2 regions of the Streptomyces sp. NPDC104381 genome follow, and region 2 is predicted to be linked to the other one. Evidence: predicted binding sites of a transcription regulator. Region 2 holds the regulator's gene; the other holds the start of a gene.
The links. Region 2 encodes HspR, which represses chaperone genes until heat shock. Its sites were predicted from a motif close to TTGAGNNNNNNNNNCTCAA; they were not measured.
Positions count from the first base shown of each region.

Region 1: the regulator HspR is predicted to act here: its motif matches at 1,831-1,849, upstream of lon (endopeptidase La).

Region 1 covers NZ_JBVJNK010000004.1:373,580-376,986, reverse strand. The annotation lists gene lon (endopeptidase La) at 1-1,808, opposite strand, end outside; gene ACZ607_RS15515 (spermidine synthase family protein) at 2,164-2,847, shown strand; gene ACZ607_RS15510 (response regulator transcription factor) at 3,079-3,407, shown strand, end outside.
Region 2 covers NZ_JBVJNK010000007.1:222,424-225,830, reverse strand. The annotation lists gene grpE (nucleotide exchange factor GrpE) at 1-455, shown strand, start outside; gene dnaJ (molecular chaperone DnaJ) at 549-1,742, shown strand; gene ACZ607_RS25335 (heat shock protein transcriptional repressor HspR) at 1,744-2,190, shown strand; gene ACZ607_RS25330 (JmjC domain-containing protein) at 2,280-3,407, opposite strand, start outside.

The DNA of each region.
Region 1 (3,407 bases), on a different contig from region 2:
GACTCGGGCACGTGGTGCGGCCGGCCGATCAGACCGCGCAGGTCCTGGTCGGTCACCGTGAACGGCAGTTCCCGGTCGCCCAGTTCGTGCTGTGCGGCGACCTTGCGGAGCAGCCGGGCGACGGCCCGCTCCAGATTCCGTACGCCCGCCTCCCGGGTGTACTCGCCGGCGAGCTTGCGCAGCGCCGACTCGTCCAGTCCGACCTCGTCCTTCTCCAGACCCGCCCGCTCCAGCTGGCGCGGGAGCAGGTGGTCCCGGGCGATGACGACCTTCTCGTCCTCGGTGTAGCCGTCCAGCGTGACCAGCTCCATGCGGTCGAGGAGGGCCTCCGGGATGGCGTCGAGGACGTTGGCCGTGGCCAGGAACACGACGTCGCTGAGGTCGAGTTCGACCTCCAGGTAGTGGTCGCGGAAGGTGTGGTTCTGCGCCGGGTCGAGCACTTCGAGCAGGGCGGCCGCCGGGTCGCCCCGGAAGTCCGAACCGACCTTGTCGATCTCGTCGAGCAGGACGACCGGGTTCATCGAACCGGCCTCCTTGATCGCCCTGACGATGCGCCCCGGGAGCGCGCCGACGTACGTACGCCGGTGGCCCCGGATCTCCGCCTCGTCCCGGACACCGCCGAGCGCGACCCGGACGAACTTGCGGCCCATGGCGTGCGCGACGCTCTCGCCGAGCGAGGTCTTCCCGACGCCGGGCGGTCCGACCAGCGCCAGCACGGCGCCGCCGCGCCGGCCGCCGACCACTCCGAGGCCGCGGTCGGTACGCCTCTTGCGCACCGCGAGGTACTCGGTGATGCGTTCCTTCACGTCCTGGAGCCCGGCGTGCTCGGCGTCCAGGACCTCCTGGGCGCCCTTGATGTCGTAGGCGTCCTCGGTCCGCTCCGTCCAGGGGAGTTCGAGGACGGTGTCCAGCCAGGTCCGGATCCAGGAGCCCTCGGGGCTCTGGTCGGAGGCGCGCTCCAGCTTCTCGACCTCCTTGAGCGCGGCCTCGCGGACGTGCTCGGGCAGGTCGGCGGCCTCGACGCGGGCCCGGTAGTCGTCGGGCTCGTCCGCTCCGGAACCGGATTCACCGTTGAGCTCGGAGAGCTCCTTGCGTACGGCCTCCATCTGGCGCCGCAGCAGGAATTCGCGCTGCTGCTTGTCGACGCCCTCCTGGACGTCCTTGGCGATGGATTCGGCCACATCCTGTTCGGCGAGGTGCTCGCCGAGCCACTGGATGGCCAGCTTCAGCCGGGCGACCGGGTCCACGGTCTCCAGCAGCTGGACCTTCTGGGCGGTGGTGAGGAAGGGCGAGTACCCGGAGTTGTCGGCGAGCGCGGAGATGTCCTCGATCTGCTGGACCCGGTCCACGACCTGCCAGGCGCCGCGCTTCTTCAGCCAGCTGGTGGCGAGCGCCTTGTACTCCTTGGCGAGCTCGGCGGCGGAGCCGGGAGCGTGGTCCGGCACCTCGATCCGGGTGCCCTCGACCCACAGCGCGTTCCCGGGCCCACTGGTCCCGGCACCGATCCGCACCCGGTCACGGGCCCGGATCAGGGCGCCCGGGTCCCCGTCCGACAGGCGTCCGACCTGTTCGACCGTGCCCAGGACACCGGTCCCGGTGTAGTTCCCGTCGATACGCGGCACGAGCAGCACCTCGGGCTTGCCGCCCCCGGGCCGCGCGACGGCCTGGGCGGCCTCCACGGCGGCGCGCACCTCCGTGTCCGACAGGTCGAGCGGCACCACCATTCCGGGCAGCACGACCTCGTCGTCCAGCGGCAGCACGGGCAGGTCGACCGACGTGGACGCCTTGGTGTTCGACTCAGCAGTCATGATCTCCCCTTCGGCAGGCAAGTTGAGCTATGTGGACTCAATGCTTGTGAGCTCATGAATGTTCCCCCGGCGATGTTCGCTCTCAGCGATCACGCACCTCACCCTGCTCGACCTGCGAGGACCGGGCCGGGGCGGAGACCGGGGGCGAGCCCCGTACGGACGCCGCACCACGCCCCGCCCCTACGCCAGCGCCCTGCGGGCCACGGCCATTCCCGGGCTCGCCCGACCGGGGTGGCGATCGCGCGCCCCGAGGGTGGGACCGCGGGAATCCGCTGGCCCGGCGACCGCCCTCCGGGGGAAACTGGGCGGTCGCACACGAGAGCCGCCGCCTGCCCGGAGACCGGAGACCGCACCCATGCCCGCCACAGATGCCCACCGCCCCGTCGTCCTCGACCGGCGCGAAGGCCCCTTCGGTGAAGTCGTCCTGCGTGAGCACGGCGAGAACTTCGAGATCATCGCCAACGGCTGCTTCCTGATGGACACCTCCGACGGGCGTTCCGAGCGGCTGCTGATCGACGCGGCGCTCGCCTCGCTGCCCACCGGCAGGCCGGATCCGTCGGTACTGATCGGCGGGCTCGGCGTCGGCTTCTCCCTGGTACGGGCGGCCGGCGAACCCCGCTGGGGCCGGATCGCGGTCGTCGAGCGGGAACAGGCCATCGTGGGCTGGCACCTGGACGGACCGCTCGGCCGGATCTCCGGGGACGCGCTCGCCGACCCCCGGACCGAGATCCTCCGCACGGACCTCGTCGACCACCTCCGCACGACCACGGAGCGTTACGACGCACTGTGCCTGGACATCGACAACGGCCCCGACTGGACCGTCACCCAGGACAACGGAAACCTCTATTCGGCCACCGGTCTCGCGGCCTGCCGGGCGCGTCTGACGCCCGGCGGAGTCCTCGCCGTGTGGTCCGCGCAGCCGTCCGCCGCGTTCGGGGACGCTTTGCGGAATGCCGGATTCCACGCAGTAACGACCGAAGAAGTAGCGGTTGCCCGAGGTGTGCCGGACGTGGTCCATCTCGCACTCCGGGGCGACTGAACCCCCACGAGGCGTCCACATCCCTGCCGCACCATGGATCTACGGCACAAGTCCGCCGATCCGTCTCCTTTCCCGTGGGTAACACCTTCACGACGGACAACACCCTGCGTAGCCGAGAGGCGCCTTCTGCCTTTACGCTCTGACCGGCACACAGGAACCACGACGTAATCCACAAGCGATAACCGTGCCTCCGGGGGAATGGCCTCCGCGAGAACGGGCAGGGGCGGGGCGATGGAACAGACACACACCACCCACAACGGCGTCGCGGCCACCCCCGGGGCTCAGCGCCGGGTGCTGGTGGTAGAGGACGACGCGACGATCGTCGACGCCATTTCCGCCCGGCTGCGGGCCGAGGGCTTCCTGGTGCAGACCGCACTGGACGGGCCGGCGGCCGTGGACGCGGCCGAGGCCTGGCAGCCCGACCTGATGGTGCTCGACATCATGCTTCCCGGCTTCGACGGCCTGGAGGTCTGCCGTCGCGTGCAGGCCCAGCGCCCCGTGCCGGTGCTGATGCTCACCGCACGCGACGACGAGACCGACATGCTGGTCGGGCTCGGGGT
Region 2 (3,407 bases):
TCCAGCGGCTCCAGGCCGAGTACCAGAACTACCGTCGCCGCGTCGAGCGGGACCGGGTGCAGGTCAAGGAGGTCGCGGCAGCGGGTCTGCTGAGCGAGCTCCTGCCCGTCCTCGACGACGTCGGCCGGGCACGGGAGCACGGCGAGCTCGTCGGCGGCTTCAAGTCGGTGGCCGAGTCCCTGGAGACGGTCGTCGCGAAGCTGGGACTCCAGCAGTTCGGCAAGGAGGGCGAGCCCTTCGACCCGACGATCCACGAGGCCCTGATGCACTCGTACGCGCCGGACGTCACCGAGACGACCTGCGTGGCGATCCTGCAGCCTGGGTACCGCATCGGGGAGCGCACCATCCGCCCCGCGCGGGTGGCCGTGGCCGAGCCGCAGCCGGGCGCCACGCCCGCGGCGGCGAAGGAAGAGAAGGCAGACGACGAGGAGAGCGGTGGCACCGAAGAGGTCTGACATTCCGTCCGACCACAGCGGTGAACACCGACGGGGCGTGCGGCCGGCCACAGGGCCGGCCGCACGGCCGATCGTCCGGAAGGAGGGACGTCGATGAGCACGAAGGACTTCGTCGAGAAGGACTACTACAAGGTTCTCGGCGTCCCCAAGGACGCCACCGACGCCGAGGTCAAGAAGGCGTACCGGAAGCTCGCCCGCGAGTACCACCCGGACGCCAACAAGGGTGACGCCAAGGCCGAGGAGCGCTTCAAGGAGATCTCCGAGGCGAACGACGTCCTCGGTGACCCCAAGAAGCGCAAGGAGTACGACGAGGCGCGCGCCCTCTTCGGCAACGGAGGCTTCCGGGCGGGTCCCGGCGGCGCGGGCGGCAACTTCAACTTCGACCTGGGCGACCTCTTCGGGGGCGCCCCGGGCGGCGGCGGCCAGGGTGCCGGTGCCGGCGGGTTCGGCGGCGGTGGCGGCGGCCTGGGCGATGTCTTCGGCGGCCTGTTCAACCGCGGTGGCGCGGGCACACGGGTCCAGCCGCGCCGCGGCCAGGACATCGAGTCCGAGGTGACGCTCAGCTTCACCGAGGCGGTGGACGGGGCCACGGTCCCGCTGCGGATGTCCAGCCAGGCGCCCTGCAAGGCGTGTTCGGGCACCGGCGACAAGAACGGCACCCCGAGGGTCTGCCCGACCTGCGTCGGGACCGGCCAGGTCTCGCGCGGCACCGGCGGCGGCTTCTCGCTCACCGATCCCTGCGTGGACTGCAAGGGCCGGGGCCTCATCGCCCAGGACCCCTGCGACGTCTGCAAGGGCAGCGGCCGGGCGAAGTCGGCCCGCACGATGCAGGTCAGGATTCCGGCAGGGGTGTCGGACGGCCAGCGGATCCGGCTGCGCGGCAAGGGCAGTCCGGGCGAGCGCGGCGGCCCGGCCGGCGACCTCTACGTCGTCGTCCACGTCGACGCCCACCCGGTCTTCGGCCGCAAGGGCGACAACCTCACGGTCACCGTGCCCGTCACCTTCCCGGAGGCGGCACTCGGCGGCGAGGTGAAGGTCCCCACCCTCGGCGGGCCCCCGGTCACCCTGAAGCTCCCGGCCGGTACGCCCAACGGACGTACGATGCGGGCCCGGGGCAAGGGCGCCGTACGCAAGGACGGCACCCGGGGCGACCTTCTGGTCACCGTCGAGGTGTCGGTGCCCACGGACCTCGGCACGGACGCCCAGGACGCGCTGGAGGCCTACCGGAAGTCGACCGCGGGGGAGGACCCGCGGGCGGAGCTGTTCCAGGCTGCGAAGGGAGCTTGAGATGGACGGCCGTCGACGCAATCCGTACCAGCTGACCGATGAATCACCGGTCTACGTGATCTCGATCGCGGCCCAGCTCTCGGGCCTGCACCCGCAGACGCTGCGCCAGTACGACCGCCTCGGCCTGGTCTCGCCCGACCGTACGGCCGGGCGCGGTCGGCGCTACTCGGCCCGTGACATCGAGCTGCTCCGCACGGTGCAGCAGCTGTCGCAGGACGAGGGCATCAACCTCGCGGGCATCAAGCGCATCATCGAGCTGGAGAACCAGGTGGCCGCGCTCCAGCAGCGCGTCGCCGAGCTCTCGGCGGCGGTGGACGGCGCGGCCGTGGCCATGCAGCAGCGCGAGGCCCAGGTGCACGCCTCCTACCGGCGTGACCTCGTGCCGTACCAGGACGTGCAGCAGACCAGCGCGCTGGTCGTCTGGCGTCCGAAGAGGCCGAAGGACTGAGCCGAGGACCGGGCCCGGCCCGCATCGGGCCTCGTGAGGCTTCGGCACACGGAAGGCAGGATCCCGCGCGGATCCTGCCTTCTCGTGCGTCAGGCCCCATGGGCGCCCGTATCTGCCGCATCTGCCACCTCGGATACGTCGGCCACGTCGGTCACCTCGGACACGAGGTCCGAGCAGCCCGAGGCCAGACCGGGCGTCAACGGCGCGCACCATTCGTGGCGCATCAGGATCTCGGCCAGAGGATGCACCTCGTCCCCCACCGTGTCGGCCGCCCGGTCCAGCGGCACCGGCCGGCCGCTCAGCAGGAGGCGTAGGGCGGGCAGCGCCTTGGCCTTGAACGTGAGCTTCCGGCCCGAGGAGAGCACCTCGACCGTCTCTCCCAGATCGCGGATCCGGGGGCGGAACTCGCAGACGCAGACGACGGAGCCCTGATGCCCGAACGTCTCCAGGAAGGGGACGTGCCGGGACGGGGCGACCGCGTGCTCGCGCGCCGCCAGGAAGTCGGCGGGAGGCGAGGACCCCACGAGTTCCACGGCCGCCTCGGCGAGCCTGCGGTGCTGCTCCGAGCCGGGCGTGAGGTCGAGATCGCGGCGGAACAGCTCGTGCTCACGGGACCGGTCGGCGAGCCAGGACAGCCAGGACGCTCCGGTCCTCGTGCTGAATCCGAACGTCATGTGCAGGCTGTGCCCGGAACCGCGGCCGTCACGGCCGGCCCGGTGCCAGTAGCCGCGTGGGATGTGCAGGACGTCGCCGGGGCGCGCGGTCCCGGTCCAGAGGACGTCCTCGCCCGGTGTGTCGTCGCGGGCGGCGTCGCGGTGCAGCGGCGCGACACGTGACGGGCCCCGCACCTCCCAGTCCTTCTCCCCGGAGAGCTGGACCACGAGGACGTCGTGATCGTCCCAGTGCAGGCCGAAGCCGTCGGCGGCGTTCGTGGTGAGGTAGATGTTGACGGTGACGCGCTCACCCGACCACCACTGCAAGGCGCGGCAGGCCACTTCGAGCGTGGGGTCGAAGACGTCGGCGCGGTCCAGCACCATCGTCGTACCCTCGCGCAGCAGGCCTCCGAGACGGCGCATGTGCACCAGGCCCGAGCCGTCCCTGCCCGCACCGCCGCCGGCGTCCTGATTCAGGTACGCGCCGGGATGCAGTTCCTTGCCGTCCTGGAAGCAGCGGATCTGCGGATTGCCCAGGCTCCTGCGCATCACCAGGTCCAGGAG